Regions from separate parts of the Diaphorobacter sp. genome, predicted to be linked through region 2. Evidence: riboswitches for the same ligand, from Rfam matches in the RefSeq annotation. Region 2 holds a riboswitch; the other holds the start of a gene.
The links. Region 2 has a riboswitch for thiamine pyrophosphate ahead of AB7E35_RS04000 (FAD-dependent oxidoreductase). Riboswitches for the same ligand answer to the same signal wherever they lie in the genome.
Positions count from the first base shown of each region.

Region 1: it holds a riboswitch for thiamine pyrophosphate, as region 2 does, so the genes downstream of both, thiC (phosphomethylpyrimidine synthase ThiC) here and AB7E35_RS04000 (FAD-dependent oxidoreductase) in region 2, are expected to answer to the same signal.

Region 1 is NZ_JBFWLZ010000009.1:18,691-30,014, forward strand. It holds partial or broken gene AB7E35_RS05075 (glutamate ligase domain-containing protein) at 1-80, shown strand, start outside; gene ftsW (putative lipid II flippase FtsW) at 77-1,363, shown strand; gene murG (undecaprenyldiphospho-muramoylpentapeptide beta-N-acetylglucosaminyltransferase) at 1,360-2,433, shown strand; gene murC (UDP-N-acetylmuramate--L-alanine ligase) at 2,510-3,943, shown strand; gene AB7E35_RS05095 (D-alanine--D-alanine ligase) at 3,940-4,938, shown strand; gene AB7E35_RS05100 (cell division protein FtsQ/DivIB) at 4,935-5,879, shown strand; gene ftsA (cell division protein FtsA) at 5,885-7,114, shown strand; gene ftsZ (cell division protein FtsZ) at 7,280-8,509, shown strand; gene lpxC (UDP-3-O-acyl-N-acetylglucosamine deacetylase) at 8,720-9,643, shown strand; gene AB7E35_RS05120 (hypothetical protein) at 9,645-9,821, shown strand; TPP riboswitch at 9,852-9,973, shown strand; gene thiC (phosphomethylpyrimidine synthase ThiC) at 10,073-11,324, shown strand, end outside.
Region 2 is NZ_JBFWLZ010000006.1:99,152-110,475, reverse strand. It holds gene AB7E35_RS04015 (NAD(P)/FAD-dependent oxidoreductase) at 1-938, shown strand, start outside; gene AB7E35_RS04010 (bifunctional diguanylate cyclase/phosphodiesterase) at 1,126-3,969, shown strand; gene thiD (bifunctional hydroxymethylpyrimidine kinase/phosphomethylpyrimidine kinase) at 4,039-4,887, opposite strand; TPP riboswitch at 4,997-5,103, shown strand; gene AB7E35_RS04000 (FAD-dependent oxidoreductase) at 5,156-6,280, shown strand; gene thiS (sulfur carrier protein ThiS) at 6,277-6,474, shown strand; gene AB7E35_RS03990 (thiazole synthase) at 6,489-7,301, shown strand; gene AB7E35_RS03985 (thiamine phosphate synthase) at 7,304-8,224, shown strand; gene AB7E35_RS03980 (type IV pilus assembly protein FimV) at 8,415-10,547, opposite strand; gene AB7E35_RS03975 (3-hydroxyacyl-CoA dehydrogenase) at 10,632-11,324, shown strand, end outside.

The DNA.
Region 1 (11,324 bases), on a different contig from region 2:
ACCGCGCCCAGGTGTTTCGCGATGCAGTGCAGGCCCTGGCCGAAGAGGCCGGTCAGCCGCTGCAAGGGGGGCTGGCATGACGGGCGCGACCAACCCGCTGCACAGCCGCCCCAGCGCGTGGCGGCGCCTGCTGGCCTGGGTGGGCGCGGCACCGGCGCGCGACGCCGACGTGCTGCCCGTGCGCGTGGGCGGCACCGAGTACCGCCGCACCGCCGCCACGCCCGCGCATGTGCTGGGCTTTGACCAGGCGCTGCTGTGGGCGGTGGTGCTGCTGCTGGCCTTCAGTGTGGTGATGGTGTATTCGGCCTCGATTGCCATGCCCGACAACCCGCGCTTTGGCAACATCGCGCCCACGCATTTCGTGGTGCGGCACGCGCTTGCCATCGGTGTGGGCTTTGTGGGGGCGCTGTTCGCCTTCCAGGTTTCCATGCAAACCTGGGAGCGCATGGCGCCGGCGCTGTTTCTGGTCTCCATTGCGCTGCTGATTGCGGTGCTGATCCCGCATGGGGGCACCATGGTCAACGGCGCGCGGCGCTGGCTCAGCCTGGGGGTGATGAACTTCCAGCCGTCCGAGCTGGCCAAGTTTGCGGTGCTGATCTACGCGGCCGACTACATGGTGCGCAAGATGGATGTGAAAGAGCGCTTCTTTCGCGCCGTGGTGCCCATGGCCACGGCCGTGGCCGTCGTCGGCGTGCTGCTGCTGGCCGAGCCGGACATGGGCGCCTTCCTGGTGGTGGCGGTGATTGCCATGGGCATCCTGTTTCTGGGCGGGGTGAACGCCCGCATGTTCTTTCTGATCAGCGGCATTCTGGTGGCGGCCTTCGGGCTGATGATTGCCAGCTCGCCCTGGCGGCGCGAGCGGGTGTTTGCCTACCTCGACCCGTTCAGCCAGGAGCACGCGCTGGGCAAGGGCTACCAGCTGTCGCACTCGCTGATTGCCTTTGGTCGCGGCGAAATCTTTGGCGTGGGCCTGGGCGCCAGCGTGGAAAAACTGCACTGGCTGCCCGAGGCGCACACCGACTTCCTGCTGGCCGTGATCGGCGAAGAGTTCGGCCTGGTCGGAGTGCTGGTGCTGATCGTGCTGTTTCTGTGGCTGACGCGCCGCATCATGCACATCGGCCGCCAGGCGATTGCACTGGACCGCGTGTTCTCCGGCCTGGTGGCGCAGGGCGTGGCCATCTGGGTGGGTTTTCAGGCCTTCATCAACATGGGCGTGAACCTGGGCGCGCTGCCCACCAAGGGCCTCACCCTGCCGTTCATGAGCTATGGCGGCTCGGCCATCCTGATGAATCTGGTGGCCATTGCGGTGGTGCTGCGGGTGGATTACGAAAACAAACTGCTCATGCGTGGAGGCCGCGCATGACGGGCCAGCGCGACAAGGTCGCACTCATCATGGCCGGCGGCACGGGCGGCCACATCTTCCCCGGCCTGGCCGTGGCCGAGGAGCTGCGCGCGCGCGGCTGGCAGGTGCACTGGCTGGGCACGCCCGGCAGCATGGAGTCGCGCATCGTGCCGCAGCATGGTTTTGCGCTGCAGACCATCGATTTTTCGGGCGTGCGCGGCAAGGGCCTGGCCACGCTGGCGCTGCTGCCCCTCAAGCTGCTGCGCGCCTTCTGGCAGGCGCTGGCCGTGGTGCGGCGCGTGCGCCCCGACGTGGTGGTGGGCATGGGCGGCTACGTCACCTTCCCCGGCGGCATGATGGCCGTGCTGGCCGGCAAGCCGCTGGTGCTGCATGAGCAGAACTCGGTGGCCGGCATGGCCAACAAGGTGCTGGCTGGCGTGGCCGACCGCATCTTCACCGCCTTCCCCGGCGTGCTGAAAAAGGGCCAGTGGGTGGGCAACCCGCTGCGCGCCGCGTTCACGCGGCAACCCGCCCCGGCCGAGCGCTTTGCCGGGCGCACCGGCCCGCTGAAGCTGCTAGTGGTGGGCGGCAGCCTGGGTGCGCGCGCGCTCAACGAGATCGTGCCGCAGGCGCTGGCGCTCATCCCGGCAGACCAGCGCCCCCAGGTCACGCACCAAAGCGGCGCCACGCAGATCGAGCAACTGCGCGCCAACTACGAGGCGGCGGGCGTGCAGGCCCAGCTGACACCTTTCATCGACGACACGGCCGCGGCCTATGCCGAGGCCGACGTGATCGTCTGCCGCGCGGGCGCCAGCACCGTCACCGAGATCGCCGCCGTGGGCGCGGCCGCGGTGTTTGTGCCGTTTCCGCATGCGGTGGACGACCACCAGACCACCAACGCGCGCTTTCTTGTCGATGCGGGCGGCGGCTGGCTGGTGCAACAGCCCGACCTGACGCCGCGCTGGTTGGCTGAAATGCTATTGAATACAGAGCGCCCCGCGCTGATGGAGCGGGCGCTAAAGGCTAAAACGATGCAGAAAACACAAGCCACCCGCGAGGTGGTCTCCGCGTGCGAGGAGCTGGCCGCATGAAGCAAGCCATTCGCCATATCCACTTCGTCGTGAACCTGCAGCACGCCGACGAGTTGTGCTGCGCCGGGGGCACGCCATGAAGCAGGCCATTCGCCACATCCATTTCGTCGGCGTGGGCGGCTCGGGCATGTGCGGCATTGCCGAGGTGCTGCACAACCTGGGCTACGGCGTGTCGGGCTCGGACCTGTCCGACAGCCCTACGCTGCGCCGCCTGCAGTCACTGGGCGTGGCCACCCACGTGGGCCATGCCGCGGCGCATATCGCGGGCGCGGACGCGGTGGTCACTTCCACGGCTGTGCAGGCCGACAACCCCGAGGTGCTGGCCGCGCGCGAGCGCAAGATTCCCGTGGTGCCGCGCGCGCTGATGCTGGCCGAGCTGATGCGCCTGCGCAAGGGCATCGCCATTGCCGGCGCGCACGGCAAGACCACCACCACCAGCCTGGTGGCCAGCGTGCTGGCCGAGGCGGGGCTGGACCCCACCTTCGTGATCGGCGGGCGCCTGAACAGCGCGGGCACCAACGCCAAGCTGGGCCAGGGCGAGTACATCGTGGTCGAGGCCGACGAGTCCGACGCGTCGTTCCTGAACCTGCTGCCCGTGATGGCCGTGGTCACCAACATTGACGCCGACCACATGGAAACCTATGGCCATGACTTTGGCCGGCTCAAGCAGGCCTTCGTGGACTTTCTGCACCGCATGCCGTTTTACGGCACGGCCATTTTGTGCATCGACAACCCGGCGATCCGCGACATCCTGCCGCTGGTGACCTGTCCGGTGACCAGCTACGGCCTGAGCGAAGGGGCCGAGGTGCGCGCCGTTCAAGTCCGCGCCGTGGGCACGCAGATGCACTTCACGGTGCAGCGGCGCAACGGCGTCACGCTGCCCGATCTGGATGTGGTGCTCAACCTGGCGGGCGAGCACAACGTGCTCAACGCCCTGGCGGCCATTGCCGTGGCCGTGGAGCTGAACGTGCCCGACGCAGCCGTGCTGCGCGCGCTGGCCGGCTTTACCGGCGTGGGACGGCGCTTCCAGCGCCACGGCGACCTGCCCGCGCAGGACGGCGGGCAGTTCACCCTCATCGAGGACTACGGCCACCACCCCGTCGAGATGGCCGCCACCCTGGCCGCAGCGCGCGGCGCCTACCCGGGCCGGCGCCTGGTGCTGGCCTTCCAGCCGCACCGCTACAGCCGCACGCGCGACTGTTTCGAAGATTTTGTGAAAGTGCTCGGCACGGCCGATGCCGTACTGCTGACCGAGGTCTATGCCGCTGGCGAGGCGCCCATCGTCGCCGCCGATGGCCGGTCGCTGGCGCGCGCGCTGCGCGTGGCGGGGCTGGTCGAGCCGGTGTTCATCGACAACGTGGCCGACATGCCCCAGCGCATCGCCACCGGCGCGCGGGGCGGCGACGTGGTGCTGTGCATGGGCGCGGGCTCCATCGGCGGCGTGCCCGCCAAGGTGGTTGAGTTGCTACAAAAAAGTGAGCTGCTAGCGCAGGAAGGACGGGCGCTATGATCCAAAATGACCAAAACATTGATGTGAAGGCGCTGGGCAAGGTGGCCGTGCTGATGGGCGGCACCTCGGCCGAGCGCGAGGTGTCGCTGATGTCCGGCGGCGGCGTGCTGCAGGCGCTGCGCTCGCGCGGGGTGGATGCCCATGCGTTCGATCCGGCGCACAGTGACCTGTCCGAGCTGAAAACCCACGGCTACACCCGCTGCTTCATCGCGCTGCACGGCCGCCACGGCGAAGACGGCACGGTGCAGGGCGCGCTGGAACTGCTGGGCATTCCCTACACCGGCTCCGGCGTGATGGCCTCCAGCATCGCCATGGACAAGATCATGACCAAGCGCATCTGGCGCTTCGAGGGCCTGCCCACGCCCGACTGGCGCCTGGTGGCCAGCAGTGCCGAGACGGCGCAGGCCTTTCAAGAGCTGGGCACGCCCATGATCGTCAAGCCCTCGCGCGAGGGCTCCACCATCGGTCTGACCAAGGTGACCTCGCTGGGCCAGTGCGAGCAGGCCTACCTGCTGGCCGCGCAGCACGACCCCGAGGTGCTGTGCGAGCAGTTCATCGACGGTGACGAGACCACCTGCCCGGTGCTGGGTCAGGGCGGCGAGGCGCGCGCGCTGCCGGTGATCCGCATCGTGGCGCCCGAGGGCAACTACGACTACCAGAACAAATACTTTGCCGACGCCACCCAGTACCACTGCCCCAGCGGACTGAGCGAGGCCGAGGAGCGCGAGATCCAGCGCATCGTCGTGCACGCCTACCGCACGCTGGGCTGCCGCGGCTGGGCGCGTGCGGACATCATGATCCGCAAGAGCGACCGCCAGCCCTTTTTGCTGGAAATCAACACCTCGCCCGGCATGACCGGGCATTCGCTGGTGCCCATGTCGGCCCAGGCCAGCGGCATCAGCTACCCCGACCTGTGCCTGCGCATCCTGGCCAGCGCCTCGCTGGACGCGCTGCAGGGCCGCGCCGGCGCGGCAGGAGGGCAGGAGCAGCCATGACGACCGCCACGCTGCCCGCACCCCTGGACGTGCGCCTGATGAACATGACCGCCACGGTCTTGTTCATCGGCTGCGCCGTGGGCGTGCTGGTGGCGGGCGGGAGCTGGCTGCTGCGCCACCCGGTGTTTGCCATACGGCAGATCGCCGTGGAGGGCGACCCGGTGCACACCAGCGCCATCAGCCTGCGCGCCAACGTGGCGCCGCAGCTGGAGGGCAATTTCTTCACCATCGACCTGCAGGCTGCGCGCCACGCCTTCGAGCAGGTGCCCTGGGTGCGCAGCGCCCAGGTGCGCCGCGAGTTTCCCGCCAGCCTGCGCGTGCAGCTGCAAGAGCATGACGTAGTGGCCTTCTGGGGCGCCGAGGGCAGTGAGGGCAGCGACATGTTGGTCAACAGCCACGGCGAGGTATTTGAGGCCGATGCCGGTGATCTGGAGCAAGGCCGCCTGCCGCGCCTGGTGGGTGTGCCGCAGCGCTCGGCCGAGATCCTGCAGATGTACCAGCGCCTGATGCCAGCGCTGGCGCCGCTGGGCTCGGGGATCGACACGCTGGAGCTCAAAGACAACGGCGGCTGGCGCGTCACGCTGGAAAACGCCGCCGTGCTGGAACTGGGCAGCGGCACCCCCGAGGTGCTGCTGGAGCGCGTGCGCCGGCTGGTCAACACCCTGCCTGCCGTGGCGCAGCAGCAGGGCCGGCGCGTGGATGCGCTGGAGTACGCCGACCTGCGCCATGAAAGCGGTTACGCGCTGCGCCTGCGCGGCGTGACCACGGTGGCCAACGAGGCGCTGCGGGCGGCGGCAGAGAAAGCGGCAGCGAAAGCGGCAGAAAAGGCCGCACAAAAAGCCGCACAAAAAGCCGCCGACCAGGCAGCCCGCAAGGCAGCCGCAGCGCGCACGGAGGCAAAAGCCAAATTGGCGGGACACAACACCCGAGGGGAGGACTGAAAACTATGGCAAGAGAGTACAAAGATGTGGTCGTGGGGCTGGACATCGGCACCGCCAAAGTCATGGCGGTCGTCGCCGAGGTGCTGCCCGGTGGCGAGCTGAAGCTGGCGGGCCTGGGCGTGGCGCCCAGCAACGGCCTCAAGCGCGGCGTGGTGGTCAACATCGACGCCACGGTGCAAAGCATCCAGCAGGCGCTGAAAGAGGCCGAGCTGATGGCCGACTGCAAGATCCAGCGGGTGTACACCGGCATCACGGGCAGCCATATCCGCGGCCTCAACTCCAGCGGCATGGTGGCCGTCAAGGACAAGGAGGTCACGCCGACCGACGTGGCGCGCGTGCTGGAGACGGCCAAGGCCATCAACATCTCCAGCGACCAACGCCTGCTGCTGGTGGCGCCGCAGGAGTTCGTGATCGACGGGCAGGACGTGAAGGAGCCCATCGGCATGAGCGGCATCCGCCTGGAGGCCAAGATCCACATCGTCACCGGCGCGCAGAGCGCGGCCGAGAACATCATCAAATGCGTGCGCCGCTGCGGGCTGGACGTGGAGCAGCTGCTGCTCAACCCGCTGGCCAGCAGCCAGGCCGTGCTGACCGACGACGAGCGCGAGCTGGGCGTGGCCGTGGTGGACATCGGCGCGGGCACCACTGATGTGGCCATCTTCACCGGCGGCGCGATCCGCCACACGGCCGTGATCCCGATTGCCGGCGACCTGATCACCAGCGACATCGCCATGGCGCTGCGCACGCCGACCAAGGACGCCGAGGACATCAAGGTGGAAAGCGGCTACGCCAAGCAGCTGCTGGCCGACCCCGAGGCGCAGGTGGAAGTGCCCGGCCTGGGCGACCGCAACCCGCGCATGCTCAGCAAGCAGGCGCTGGCCGGCGTGATCGAGCCGCGGGTGGAAGAGATCTTCTCGCTGGTGCAGCAGGTGATCCGCGAGTCCGGTTACGAAGAGGTGCTGTCGTCGGGCATCGTGCTGACGGGCGGCAGCTCGGTCATGCCGGGCATGGTGGAGCTGGGCGAGGACATCTTCCTCAAGCCCGTGCGCCGCGGCCTGCCCAAGTATTCGGGGGCGCTGGCCGACATGATCGCCCAGCCGCGTGCGGCCACCGTCATGGGCCTGCTGGAAGAGGCGCGCCAGGCGCGCCTGCGCGGCTTCAAGGTGGCGCAGAAAAGCGGCTCGGTGAAGACCGCTTTCGGCCGCTTCAAGGACTTCATCGTGGGGAACTTCTGACATGAACTACCCATGCCTTTGGATGGCCCGCGCCAGCCCGCACCCCAGACCCCGCGGCCGGTGGCAAAGCACCGGGCCGCCACCTGGCGCGCAACCCGCGCCATACCAACGATTTCCCCTTTTTTCAGCAATTGCAAATCACCCAGTAGTTTCAGGAGCACCATCATGACCATCGAAATGATCGAGTCCGAAGAGTTCAACCAGGGCACGCAGATCAAGGTGATCGGTGTCGGCGGCGGCGGCGGCAACGCTGTCGAGCACATGATTTCGCGCTGCGTGCAGGGCGTGGAATTCGTCTGCGCCAACACCGACGCGCAGGCGCTCACGCGCAGCGCGGCGCACCGCATCATCCAGCTGGGTGGCAGTGGCCTGGGCGCAGGCAGCAAGCCGGCCATGGCCCGCGAAGCCGCAGAGGCCGCCGAAACCGACATCCGCCAGGCGATCCAGGGCGCGCACATGCTGTTCATCACCGCCGGCATGGGCGGCGGCACCGGCACCGGCGCGGCGCCTGTGATTGCGCGCATCGCCAAGGAAATGGGCATCCTCACCGTGGGCGTGGTCACCAAGCCCTTCGACTGGGAGGGTGGCCGCCGCATGAAGAACGCCGACGAGGGACTGGCCGAGCTGGAAGCCAACGTCGATTCGCTGATCGTCGTGCTCAACGAAAAGCTGCTTGAGGTGCTGGGCGACGACATCACCCAGGACGAAGCCTTCGCGCACGCCAACGACGTGCTCAAGAACGCCGTGGGCGGCATCGCCGAGATCATCAACGAGTACGGCCAGGTGAACGTGGACTTTGAAGACGTGCGCACCGTGATGGGCGAGCCCGGCAAGGCCATGATGGGCACGGCCACCGCCAGCGGCCCCGACCGCGCCCGCATTGCCGCCGAGCAGGCCATCGCCTGCCCGCTGCTGGAGGGAATCGACCTGTCGGGCGCCAAGGGCGTGCTGGTGCTGGTGACGGCCAGCAAGGGCAGCCTGAAGCTGTCCGAGTCGCGCCAGGCGATGAACACCATCAACGCCTACGCCTCGCCGGATGCGCATGTCATCTTCGGCGCCGCCTATGACGACAGCCTGGGCGAAGACATCCGCGTGACGGTGGTGGCCACGGGCCTGTCGCGCCAGGGCGCGCGCCGCCAGACCATGCAGGTGGTGCAGGGCAGCTTGCGCACCGGCACCGACAACGTGGCCTACCAGATGCCTGCGGCCGGTGCTGCGCTGGGTGTGCCAGGCGGCATGGTGGGCGGCACGGCCCAGACCGACTACGGCAGCATGGCCGTGCCCAGCGTCTGGCGCACCAACCGCACCCAGGCCGCAGCGCGTGTCGATGCCCTGTCGTCGGGCGGCATGGACGATCTGGAGATTCCGGCCTTTTTGCGTCGGCAGGCTGACTGATTCGGCACTTCCCCCTGAGCGGCTTCGCCGCTTCCCCCATCCCTTTGCGCGCTGCGCGCTCAGGGAAGGGGGATGACGCCAGCGCGGCGGGGCGGCCCTTGCGCGGCATCTTCGGCGTGCGCCGCGCCGGTTTCAGGCACTTTGTTTTTCTATGAAGGTCATAGAGGAACATGGGCGCTCACTTTGAGACCGGGCCACTAAAATGCCCCGATGCTCCAGCAACGCACCATCAAAACCCTGACCCGCGCCGTGGGCGTGGGCCTGCACAGCGGCCAGCGGGTCGAACTGACGTTGCGCCCCGCTGCGGCGGACACGGGCATTGTGTTTCGCCGCGTGGATCTGCCCGAGCCCGTGGACATCCCCATCAACGCCACCGCCGTGGTCGATACGCGCATGGCCTCGACCATCGGCGCAGGGGGCGCCAAGGTGCATACGGTGGAGCACCTCATGTCGGCCTGCGCCGGGCTGGGGCTGGACAACCTCTACATCGACATCACCGCCGAAGAAGTGCCCATCCTCGACGGCTCCTCGGCATCGTTCGTGTTCCTGCTGCAAAGCGCGGGCGTGGAGCTGCAAAACGCGCCCAAGCGCTTCATCCGCGTGAAGCGCACGGTGGAAGTGCGCCAGGGCGAGGGCCAGCAACTCAAGTGGGCGCGCCTGGAGCCCTACCACGGCTTCAAGCTGCGCTTTGACATCGACTTTGCCCACCCGGCCGTCGATTCCACGGGGCAAAGCGTGGAGTTCGACTTTGGCGAGGGCAACTACGCGCGCGACATCGCCCGCGCGCGCACCTTCGGCTTCACCAAGGACGTGGAGGCCCTGCGCTCCAGCGGCCTGGCGCTGGGCGGCGGGCTGGACAACGCCATCGTCATGGACGACTACAAGGTGCTCAATTCCGACGGCCTGCGCTACGACGCAGAGTTTGCCCGGCACAAGATTCTCGACGCCATTGGCGACCTGTACCTTGTGGGCAAGCCGCTGCTGGCGGCCTACAGCGCCTTCCGGTCCGGCCACGCCATGAACAACCAGCTGCTGCGCGAGCTGCTGTCACAGCCTGACGCGTGGGAGGTGGTGAGCTTTGACAATGAGCGCCAGGCACCCGCGGGCTTTGCGCAGCCCGTGCGGGCGTGGTGACATGCTGATCTTCCGCTGGGCCGTGATGCTGCTGCTGATTGCGGCGGGCGTGTCGTTTGCCTTCTTTGTCGCAACCGGCCAGCAGCGCTACAAGCGCTTTGGCCTGGTGATCCTCAAATGGACGGTCATTGCGGCGTTCATGTTTTTTCTGGTGCTTATCCTGGAGCGTGTGCTGTAGCGCTTGCCGCGCGTCAAGTCACCTATACTCGCCCCCGCTCCGGGGTGCACGTAGAAATGATTTTCTGGGCGTGCTGAGATGGCGGACCTGACCGCCGGAACCGCGAACTTGATCTGGGTAATGCCAGCGTAAGAAGAGCTGCAGTCGAATGGGGAGAGGGCCGCGCGCACCCGCCAGGGGGCGCTCAGGCTTTTGCCATGCGATCGATAGCGGAGCAATTCCATCCATCCCTGATGAAGGAGCTGCCCGCCATGAATGCCCCCGACAAGTTCGCCAGCCTGCTGGCCCTCACGCGCGAACCGTTTCCCGCCTCCACCAAGTCCTACCTCACGGGCAACCATCCCGGCCTGCGTGTGCCCGTGCGGGATATCCAGCTCACCAACGGCGAGGTGGTCAGCGTCTATGACACCTCTGGCCCCTACACCGACCCTGCCGTGCAGATCGACGTGCGCAAGGGCCTGGCCAGCGTGCGCGGCGAATGGATCGCCGCGCGAGGCGACACCGAAAGCTACGAGGGCCGCGTGCGCAAGGCGCTGGACGACGGCCAGAAGGCCGAGGACGGCGACCGGCTGGCCCAGCTGCGTGCCGAAGCCGCTGCCCTGCAACGCCAGCCCTTGCGCGCCAGGAGCGGCGCCAACGTCACGCAAATGCACTACGCCAAGCGCGGCATCATCACCCCCGAAATGGAATACGTGGCCCTGCGCGAAAACGGCCGCCGCGAATGGATGGCGCAATACCAGCAGGACGCCGCGCGCGAGCAGCGCCTGGCCGGCAACCCGATGGGCGCCAGCATCCCCAAGATCATCACGCCCGAGTTCGTGCGCGACGAGGTGGCGCGCGGCCGCGCCATCATCCCGGCCAACATCAACCACCCCGAGGTGGAGCCCATGGCCATCGGGCGCAACTTCAAGGTCAAGATCAACGCCAACATCGGCAACTCGGCCGTCACCTCCAGCATCGAGGAAGAGGTGGAAAAGCTCGTCTGGGCCATCCGCTGGGGCGCGGACAACGTGATGGACCTGTCCACCGGCAAGAACATCCACACCACGCGCGACTGGATCGTGCGCAACTCGCCCGTGCCGATTGGCACGGTGCCCATCTACCAGGCGCTGGAAAAGGTGGGCGGCATTGCCGAGGACCTGACCTGGGAGATCTTCCGCGACACCCTGGTCGAGCAGGCCGAGCAGGGCGTGGACTACTTCACCATCCACGCCGGCGTGCGTCTGGCCTACATCCACCTCACGGCCAACCGCCGCACCGGCATCGTCTCGCGCGGCGGCTCCATCATGGCCAAGTGGTGCATGGCGCACCACCGCGAGAGTTTTTTGTACGAGCACTTCGAGGACATCTGCGACATCATGAAGGCGTACGACGTGTCGTTCAGCCTGGGCGACGGCCTGCGCCCCGGCTGCGCGTCCGATGCCAACGACGAGGCGCAGTTTGCCGAGCTGCACACCCTGGGCGAGCTGACGCAAATCGCCTGGAAGCACGACGTGCAGACCA
Region 2 (11,324 bases):
TGCCCCATGTGGGCGGCCAGTGCGCCGAGCTGTACGGCGACAAACCCATCTACGACATTCCGGCCCTGAAGGCCTGCACCGGGCATGAGCTGGTGCAGCGCCTGTGCGCGCAGATCGAACCTTTTGCCCCCCGGTTCCACCTGGGCCAGCAAGTGGACGCCGTGCAGCCGCTGCCCGGCGGCGGCTTGATGGTGGGCACCGCACACGGCACGCAATTGCAGGCCTGCGCCGTGTTCATCGCCAGTGGCGTGGGCGCATTCGTGCCGCGTGCGCTCAACTTGCCCGGCCTGCAGGCTTTTGAGGGCGGTCAGTTGCGCTACCACCTTGAAGAAGGCGCCAGCCTGGCCGGCCAGCGCGTGGTGGTGCATGGCGGGGGCGAGGCTGCCGTGCAGCAGGCCATTGCCTGCGCCACAGCCCCCGAGCCGCTGCGCCCCGCAAGCACCACGCTGCAGCACCGCCGCGACGTGTTTGACGCGCCGCCCGCCCTGCTGCAAGAGCTGCAAGCCCTGCGCACGGCAGGCCGCATCCAGATCGCCATCGGCGTGCCCAGCGGCATCGCCGAAGAACAGGGCCGCCTGACAACCCTGGAGCTGACCGCGCCCGATGGCCAGCCGCTCTCCCTGCCGCTGGACTTGCTGCTGGTGCGCCTGGGCCTGGTGCCGCGCCTGGGGCCCATCACCGAATGGGGCCTGCAGCTCGAGCGCAAGCAGCTGGTGGTGGACACGGCCACCTTCGCCACCAGCGTGCCCGGCATCCACGCAGTGGGCGACGCCGTCACCTACCCCGGCAAGCGCAAGCTCATCGTGAGCGGCTTTCACGAAGCCACGCTGGCCGCCTGGGCCTGTGCCGAGCGGCTGGCGGGGCACAGGCTTCCTCTGGAATACACCACCAGCAGCGCACTGCAGCAGCAGCGCCTGGGCGTGCGACCCCAGGCTTGAAACGCACGGAAACTCCAGCACTCGCCCGATTGCCTCCCCCCTTTTTGAGCGCCGCGGTTACCGCCGCCGGGCCGTCGCTGCGCCGTGGGAAAACGCCCATGGAGATTGCGCCACACATGGCGCGACCAGAGAAGCCAGAGGCATAAAATTGTTTTCGTAACATTCATAACAAAAAGGTACAAATCAGATGCACCTCACCGCCAACGAAGCCACCATGCCGCGGCTGCATCTGATCGGCACCCTGGCGCTGGTGCTGGTGGTCACGCTGGCCATGGCGGGGTTTTATTCGTGGCAAAACGAGCGCGAGCAGCGCAGCGCCTTCGAGCGCATCGAAAGCGTCATCACGCGCCAGCAAAATGAGCGGCTTGGCGCCGAGATGCAGTCGGCGATGGACTATCTCGAATTCTTGCGGCTGCGCACCGAAGAGGCGCTGCGCCGCAATGCGGTCGAGCAAGTCGATTCGGCCCTGCAGGTGGCCCAGGCCATCTACGACCACGAAAGCAGCCGCCACCCGCCCAAGCAGGTGCAAAAACTCATCATCGAGACCCTGCGCCCGGTTCGCTTCTTTGACGACCGGGGCTATTTCTTCATCGACGACATGCAGGGCCGCTTTGTGCTGCTGCCCATCGGCCCCGAATGGGAAGGGCGCACCGTCCTGGACAACCGCGACGACCAAGGCACCTACATCATGCGCGGCCTGATCGACGCCGCGCGCCAGCCCCAGGGCACGGGTTTTCACCGCTACCGCTGGTACCGCCCGGATATGCCCTCGGTGATGGCCGACAAGATTGCCTACGTGCGGTATTTCGCGCCGTTCGACTGGCTGATCGGCGCGGGCGACTACCTGTACGAATGGGAGAGGCTGCAGCAAAACATGGCCCTGCAGCGCCTGCGCGCGCTGCGCTTCGGCGCCAGTGGCGCCATCGGTGTGATGGACAGCGACGGCCGCTTGCTGCTCAGCCCGAACGACGCCGCCCTGCAGGGACTGCTGCCCGCCGACGTGCCGCGGGTGCAGCGGCAGGCCCTGGAAAAAATACGGGCTACAGCGCAGGCTGGCGGGGGCATCGTCGAATACGAATGGCCCCGGTCGGGCGAGCACGCGAATGCGCCGCCGGGCCGCAAAACTGCCCTGGTCAGCACCTACGCGCCCTGGGGATGGTCACTGGTGGTGACGATGTTCAACGACGAGCTGCGATCCACCCTGCACACGCTGACCGAGGCCGAACAGCAGGGGCAGGCCCGGCGGCGCATCGAGCTGGCGCTGATGCTGGCTGCGGCCCTCGCACTGGGCCTGGCTGGCTCGTTCGGTTTCTCGCGCTGGTCGCGCCGCCTGTTCACCCGCTATCGCCGCGAGCTTGATCGCGCCCATCAAGACCTGCGCATTGCCGCCACCGCCTTCGAGTCGCAAGAGGGCATCTTCGTCACCGATGTGACCGGCAAGATCCTGCGCGTGAACGGTTCATTCACCCACATCACCGGCTACAGCGCTGACGAGGTCATCGGCCAGACCCCGGCGCTGCTGAAATCCGGCCGCCACGGCCCGGACTTTTATGGCGCCATGCGCTCTGCCCTGGAGGCCACCGGGCAATGGTCGGGCGAGATCTGGAACCGCCGCAAGGACGGCACGATCTTCCCCGAGTGGCTGACGGTTACCGCCGTCAAGAACGACGCGGGCGAGGTCACGCACTACGTCAGCACCCTGACCGACATCACTTTGCGCAAGGCGGCCGAAGAAGAAATCCGCCACCTCGCGTTCTACGACCCGCTCACCCGCCTGCCCAACCGGCGCCTGCTGCTCGACCGCCTGCGCCATGCCTTGCTTACCTGCCGGCGCACGCAGCACCGGGGCGCGCTGATGTTCATCGACCTGGACAACTTCAAGCTGGTCAACGACAGCATGGGCCACGACCGGGGCGACCTGCTGCTGCAGGAGATGGGCCGGCGCCTGGTGGCAACCGTACGCCAGGGCGATACCGTGGCGCGCCTGGGCGGCGACGAGTTCGTGGTGGTGCTGGAAGACCTCAACCCCGAAGACACCGTGGCCGCGCGACAGGCCGAGACAGTGGCCGAGAAAATGCTTCAGTCCCTGGCATCGGCCCTGATGCTGGACGACCAGGAGATTCAAATCTCCTGCAGCATCGGCGTGGTGCTTTTCAATGGCGACAGCACGCGCCCTGAAGACCTGATGAAGCACGCAGACCTGGCCATGTACCAGGCCAAAGAGTCAGGACGCAACGCAGTGCGTTTTTTTGACCCCGAGATGCATGCCGCCGTGGTCAAGCGCATGGCCCTGGAGCAGGATCTGCGCACCGCCATGCAAGACGGCCAGCTGCGCCTGTTCTACCAGCCGCAGGTGAACGAACAAGGCCAGGTCATCGGCGCCGAGTCGCTGGCGCGCTGGCTGCACCCCGAGCGCGGCATGATCTCGCCCGGCGAATTCATCCCGCTGGCCGAAGAATGCGGACTGATCCTGCCCCTGGGCCAGTGGGTGCTGCATACGGCCTGCGAGCAGCTGGCGCGCTGGGCGCGAGAGCCCGGGCGCGAACACCTCACACTGGCCGTCAACGTCAGCGGCCGGCAACTGCACCAAAAGGACTTTGTCACCCAGGTACTGCAGACGCTGGCGCACACCGGCGCGCCGGCGCACCGGCTCAAGCTGGAGCTGACCGAAAGCATGCTGCTGGAACACCCAGAAGACGCCATCAGCAAAATGAAGGCCCTCAAGGAGCACGGCGTGGGCTTCTCGCTAGACGACTTCGGCACGGGCTACTCCTCGCTGGCGCTGCTGCGCCAGTTGCCGCTGGGCCAGCTGAAGATCGACCAGAGCTTTGTGCACAACCTGGTGACGGACCCGCGTGCCGCGGCCATCGTGCGCACCATCGTCACGCTGGCGGACAACCTGGACATGGGCGTAATTGCCGAAGGCGTGGAAACGCATGAACAGCGCGAGCACCTGGCGCGCGGCGGCTGCCACAGCTTCCAGGGCTACCTGTTTGGGCGTCCCGTGCCGATGGAAGAATGGATGCGCTGATACGCTACTGAAATAATAGCTGCCAGCGCATACTCGTAAAGGGCTGAAGCCCAAAAAACATTCCAGCCCCTAAAAGACCCGCTGCACCACCGGAGCATAGCCATGGTTGAGCGGCCCGGGGCCGTGGCCAGTGCGCACGTCGGCCCCGGCGGCAATGGCGCCCAGGATGTACTGGCGCGCCAGTTGCACTGCCCGCACCAGCGGCTGACCCAGCGCCAGGTGCGCCGCAATGGCCGATGACAGGGTGCAGCCCGTGCCGTGGCCGTTGCGGGTGGCGATACGTGCCGACTGCAGATGGTGGCGCTCACCGCCGGGCAGCGCCAGCGCATCCACCACGCGGTCGCCCGGCAGATGGCCTCCCTTGAGCAACACGGCGCGCGCGCCCAGCGCCAGCAGGTCGGACGCGGCCGCGTCCAGCGCGCCTTCGTCGGCAATCGTGCGGCCCAGCAGCCAGCCCGCCTCATCCAGATTGGGGGTGACCACCAAGGCGAGCGGAAATAAATCGCGCACCAGCGTGCCGACAGTCTCCTGGGCAATCAGCCGGTCGCCGCTGGTCGCCACCATGACCGGGTCCAGCACCACATGGGGCAGGCTGTAGCGGCGAATCGCATCGGCCACCACCTGCACCACCTCGGGCGAGTGCAGCATGCCGATCTTGACGGCATCCACGCCAATGTCCTCGACCACGGCATCGATCTGCGCACGCAGCATGTCGGGTGGTATGCCATGGATGCCGGTCACGCCGCGCGTGTTTTGCGCCGTGATGGCGGTGATGGCCGTCATGCCGTAGCAGCCCAGCGCGCAGAAGGTTTTCAGGTCGGCCTGAATGCCGGCGCCGCCGCCGCTGTCCGAGCCCGCAATGGTCAGCACGCGCGCGTAACGCCGGGTGCCGCCGGGCATAGGTGTGTGTTGGTTCATGGCAAAAATTATCGGCCAACATGCCTGCGGGCCGCCGGCACGCCAACCATGCGGGAGCCTGCGCCACGTCAACAACAGGGGCTCGGCCCTTGTGCTGTAATGCCCGCCACGGACGAAACAGGGGTGTCCCCGCTGCAAATCAAGGCGGGCGACTGAGAAATACCCTCTGCACCCGATCCAGGTCATGCTGGCGTGGGGAGTTTCTGCACAGTGGTGTCACGCCCCGGTTTTGTCCTTCTTGTTTGGCTTGCCGGGGCTTTGATACACGATGCATTCCTTTCCCACCCTTCGCTCACCCTCCCACATCACCATCCTCGGCGCGGGCCTCATGGGGCGCCTGCTGGCCGTGGAGCTTGCGCGCCTGGGCCACAAGGTCGAGGTGTTTGAAGCCGGCAGCCCCGATGCAGAAAGCGCCGCCGCCAGGGTGGCCGCGGCCATGCTGGCGCCGCTGGCCGAGTCCGCGGTGACCGAGCCCGGCGTGGTGCGCATGGGCATGCATTCCCTGACCCGCTGGCCCCAGCTGATCGCGCAACTGGCCGCGCCCGTGTACCTGCAGCACAACGGCACGCTGATCCTGTGGCACCGTCAGGACGCGCCCGAAGCCGCGCGCCTGCGCCTGAAGCTGGAGCAGACGCAAGAGCGGATACCGGACTTGCCGCACATGCAGGCCCTGGACAGCGCCGGTGTCGCCACCCTGGAGCCCGCCGTGGCGCAGCGCTTTCACCAGGGCCTGTACCTGCCGGGCGAGGGTCAGCTGGACAACCGCCAGCTGCTGGCCGTGCTGGCCAGCAGCATGCAGCAGCTGGGCGTGGTCACGCACTGGAACAGCGCGCGCGCGCCGGCCGACTTTGCCCCCGGCAGCCCCAGCCAGCCTGACTGGGTGCTGGACTGCCGCGGCCTGGGCGCGCGCGGCCAATGGCCGCAGCTGCGCGGGCTGCGCGGCGAGGTGGTGCGCCTGCATGCCCCCGACGTGACGCTGCAGCGCCCCACGCGGCTGGTGCACCCGCGCTACCCGATCTACATCGCGCCCAAGGAAAACCATGTGTTCGTCATTGGCGCCACCGAGATCGAGTCCGACGACATGTCGCCCGCCAGCGTGCGCTCCACCCTGGAGCTGCTGAGCGCTGCCTACGCCGTGCATCCCGGTTTTGGCGAGGCGCGCATCCTGGAGATTGCCGTGCAGTGCCGCCCCACCCTGCCCGACAACCTGCCCGCCGTGCGCCTGGTGCACGAGCGCGTGCTGGAGGTCAACGGCCTGTACCGCCACGGCTTCATGATCGCGCCGGCCATGCTCGATGTGGTGATGCAGGTGCTGAACACCGGACAATCCGCGCTCGCCCCACAGTTCGACCTTTTGCTGCAGCTCGAGCGCGAAGCTGCGCCACAACCATGAACGTATCCATCAACCAGAAAGCCGTGGACTTGCCCGAGGGCGCCACCGTCGCCGACGCCGTGGCCCATCTGGCGCCCAAGCCCCCATTCGCCGTGGCCGTCAACCTGCAATTTGTGCCCAACGCCCGCTACGCAGCGCACGCGCTGCAGCCCGGCGACCAGATCGAAATCATTGCGCCGGTCACCGGCGGCTGACCCCGAGTTTGCCCATGAACAGTCTTGCATCCCCGTCCGACACACTGGTGCTCTACGGCCAGGCCTTCCAAAGCCGCCTGCTGCTGGGCACCGCCCGCTATCCCTCGCCCGCCGTGCTCGAAGCCGCAGTGCAACGCGCCCGCCCTGCCATGGTCACCGCGTCGCTGCGCCGCCAGGGCAGCAACCCGGCCGAGTCGGGCAGCAGCTTCTGGGAGCTGCTCAAGCGCCTGCAGGTGCCCGTGCTGCCCAACACCGCGGGTTGCCACAGCCTGCAAGAAGCCATCACCACCGCCCACATGGCGCGCGAGGTGTTCGGCACGCCCTGGATCAAGCTGGAGCTGATCGGCGACGACTACACGCTGCAGCCCGACACGCTGAACCTGGTACAGGGCGCCGAGCAACTGATACGCGAAGGCTTTTACGTACTGCCCTATTGCACCGAAGACCTGGTGCTGTGCCAGCGCCTGGTGGACGTGGGCTGCCAGGCCGTCATGCCCTGGGCGGCGCCCATCGGCACCGGCCGCGGCCCCGTCAACCCCTACGGCCTGCAGCTGCTGCGCGAGCGTCTGGATGTACCGCTGCTGGTGGACGCAGGACTGGGCCTGCCGTCGCATGCCTGCCAGGTCATGGAATGGGGTTATGACGGCGTGCTGCTCAACACCGCCGTGGCCCTGGCGACCGACCCCGTGCAGATGGCCGGTGCCTTTGCCGATGCGGTGGCCGCTGGCCGCGCCGCCCGCGTGGCGGGAGCCATGACGCCGCAAGAAGCAGCGCAGCCCAGCACGCCCGTGCTGGGCACGCCCTTCTGGCACCACGCGCAGGACTGAGCATGACGCACATCGCAGCGCCCTTGCCCGGACCGGCCGATATGGAGCACGCCATCCGCCACCACCATGCGGCAGCATTTGCCGACTTTCCCGCCCAGCTGGTGCCGACCACGGACTCGGCAGACCCGGTGTACCGCGCGGCGCTGGCCGCCTGCAGCGCCCTGGGGTTCATCGCCCATGACGCCGATTGCCTGGCCCGTGCATGGGCCGCGCAGACGCTGCGCTTGGGCCGATTCGACCCCGCGCACTGGCCGGACGAACCGGCGGACTTTGGACTGCAGCCAAGGCCCCATGCACGGCCCTTCGCGCCCTGCCCCAGCCGCCTTGGGCTTTACGCGGTGCTGCCCGATGCCCAATGGGTGGGCCGCATGGCGCGTGCCGGCGTGCCTACGGTGCAGCTGCGTTTCAAAAGCGACGACCCCGGCGCCATCGCACGCGAGGTACGCGCGGCGGTTCAGGCAGTGCGAGGCACACCCGCGCTACTGTTCATCAACGACCATTGGCGCGAGGCCATCGACGCCGGCGCCTACGGCGTGCACCTGGGGCAGGAAGACCTGGACGCGCTGCACCCCGAAGATTTGCACGCCCTGCGCGCGTGCGGCCTGCGCCTGGGTGTGAGCACGCATGGCTATGCCGAAATGGTGCGCGCCGATGCCGCCTGCCCCAGCTACATCGCAATGGGTGCGGTGTTCCCCACAACGCTCAAGAAAATGGCCACGGTACCCCAGGGCGTGGCACGGCTGGCGGCCTACACGCGGCTGATGCGCGGCTACCCGCTGGTGGCCATAGGCGGCATCGGCCTGCCACAGTTTGCCCAGGTACTCTCCACAGGCGTGGGATCGATTGCCGTGGTGCGAGCCCTGGTCAATGACAAGCAGCCCGAGGCCGCAGCGGCACAACTGATGGCTGCCTTGAAGCCATAACCGCATCCCGGAACCCAACCCGCGCCGCAGCCGTTCGGGTTGAACCCGGAATACCCATCCGGGCTTGGGCAGAAGCCAGGACAGTTGCGAGGCAGTTTTGAGTCGATGGAGCCGCGCAAAACGCTGACGAAATGCGACGAAGAGTGGCAAAAATCGACGCACCGAAACCGCACCTGCCGGTCAATTCGGATTACGGCCGCTTCTTGTCGATCTGCTGCAGTTCCAAGTCCAGAGCCACCGAGGCATCCGCAGCATCTGGTGCCGTGGCGGGTGCAATTGAAAGGTCAACGGTCAACCGGTGCTGGGGGTCGGACAAATCCAGGTCGAGTGTGTCTTGCGGTGCCTGATTTGCTGCGGGCCGCCGCGCCGGCTCGTCCACAGGCAACTGCAAGTCCAGCGGGCCAAGATCGAACTCGGGCGCTGCCATGGCTGGGGCTGGTTGTTGCACTGTTTGCGCCCGCGGCGTGGTGCGCGCCCGTGGAGGCGGCGCGCCGCGCTGGTGTGCAGGCGTGGTCTGTGCAATGGACTGCAGCAATAGCAAGTCGTCGATGGCGGCCGGATCGAAACGCGCCACGTCGGGGGCCTTGCCACGCAGAAACAGAAAGCCGTCGAGCAAGTCCAGAACCTCGGGCGACGTCCATAAGGCTTCGATCTGCGCCAGCGCCTCGGGGTAGTCCTCCAGACCGTGCCCCCACTGGTGAAACCTGGAAAATTCCGGCACGCGGGTGTTGAACAGTGCGTGAACCTCGTCGCGCAGCTGGTTGAAGCTGTCGGTGCGGCCCAGCACATAAAAAAGGTGCAGAAGGTCTCGGTAAGCCAAAGGCGCGGCCTCGCCCTTCTCGGCGATGCACTTGCGCAGCACCGCAATGGCCTGCTCATGCTCACCGATCGAGGTGAAAAACTCTGCCTGCTGCTGAATGTCGAACATGGCCTCGGCCGGCAATATCTGCAGCGCCTTGGCGCCTGCACCCCAATCTACTGCGCCAGAGTTAACTGCCTGTCGCGCGAACACATCCGGCGTCTGCGCAGGAAAGGTTTCGGCAAAACCTGCAGAGGTTTCAGCAAAAGGTGCCGCCGAGGTCGATGAAGCAGGCGCACCAGAGATTGCCGCATCGGCAGGCTGTGACGGGGCTGGCGCGTCGGGCTCGGCCAGCCAGTCATGCACATCGCCCGAGTGCTGCGGTGCGGCACCAGTGCTGTGAGGCTCGGCGGTGAGCGCAACCGAGTTGCGCCACGCCTCTGCCGCCTCATTGCGCGTACGCAGCAGCAGCCAGGCAATACCCGCCAGCGCCGACAGCAGCAGCCCCGCCAGCGCATACACCAAAGTGGCAGAAAAGCTGCTTGCTTGCACTTGTTCCAGCTTCTGGCGCAATTCGGCCGCCACCGCGCGCTCGGCATCGAGCTGCCTGCGCTGGTCTTGCGCATCGGTCTCCAGCTTTTTCAGACGTTCTTCAAATTGCTGCACATCCGCAACAGGCATGTTGAGTGCCTGCCACAGCGCAGCCGATTCGGCACGCTGGGCATCGGAGGGACGCACCGACATCTGCGGCTGTTCGCGCGTCAGTTGCAATTGGGTTGGTGCATCGCCCCACAAATCCAGCGGCTCCATGACCAGGCGCGGGCTGGAAGTGTCTGCTGCCGCAGTTTTTGCTGCGATTGGCGTTGCGGAGGCGGACGCGGACGCCTTGTTGCGCCCAGCAGCAGCCGCATCGACCGTGCGCGGCTTGCGCGGCACGGCAACGGGCCTGGTGTTGCGGGGCGCGGCCGCCTGCCCCGAATCGACGGCGGAGGCAATAGCGCGCGCGGATGCACGGCGCTGGCGTGCTCGAGCATCGGGCACTGTGCCGCCCGCAGCCGCGCCGGCAACTGCATCAAGGGCCAATGCCCGGTCATCGCGGCTGGGCAGGTTGCTGGCGCCGAGGCGAGACACATCGATGGGAGACTGCGTTTGAGCAGGCACCGCCGTCGGCAGGTCGGCGAGGAAGGTGTAAACACGAGAGACGCGCCCGGTGCAGCCGACGGCCACGGTGGCGGTCAAAATGGGCTCATCGACCGGCACGAAGGCCTGCACGCGTATCAGGGGCGTCCGCCCGCTCTCCATGGGAGTGACATGAACGCGGGTATCAGAAATCGGCGTAGCCCCGGAGACCAGACTCACCGAAATGCAAGAAGCCGACAAGCTGGTATCGGCGTCGGGACGCACCTCGAAAGCGAGATCAATGGTGGACCCCAGTACCACCGTGCCGTGGCTCGCGCCCAGCGACACCGCCTGCGCGCCGCAGGTCGCCGCACCGAGCCAGATGCCCAGAAGTACGTTACGCATATTCACAACCATTTCAGCTTGTTTATTAATTCTGACATAAACATTCCGTAGTCCCACGGCAAACGATACAGGGATAATTTCGCCATGAATCAAGTATTTACATCGATAGGCGTCGTCGGCACAGGCGCCATGGGCCGTGGCATTGCACAGATCGCAGCGCAAGCCGGCAGCAAAGTCCATTTATTCGACACGCACGGCGGCGCTGCTGATGCGGCAAAGTCTCATATCCACCACCAATGGCAGCGGCTGGCAGACAAAGGCCGCCTTGATGCTTCGCTGGTGCCCGGCTTGCACGACCGGCTGGTGCCGGTGGCATCGCTGCATGAGCTGGCGCACTGCGACATGGTGGTGGAGGCCATCGTCGAGCAGCTGGATGCCAAGCAGGATCTGTTGCGGCAGCTCGAATCCATCGTTTCACCCCAGGCGGTACTGGCCAGCAATACCTCGTCGCTGTCGATCACGGCGGTGGCTGCGCCGCTGCAGCACCCGCAGCGCGTGGCAGGCTTTCATTTTTTCAACCCTGTTCCGCTCATGAAGGTGGTGGAGGTGGTAGCCGGGCTGCGCACCGACGCCCGCGTCTGCAATGTGCTGGCCGACTATGCCCGCGCCATGGGCCACACCCCCGTCATGGCGCAGGACACTCCGGGTTTCATCGTCAACCACGCGGGCAGAGGCTTTGGCACCGAGGCCCTGCGCATCGTCAGCGAGGGCGTGGCCGACTTCGCCACCGTGGATCGCATCCTGCGCGACCAGGTGGGTTTCAAGCTTGGGCCTTTC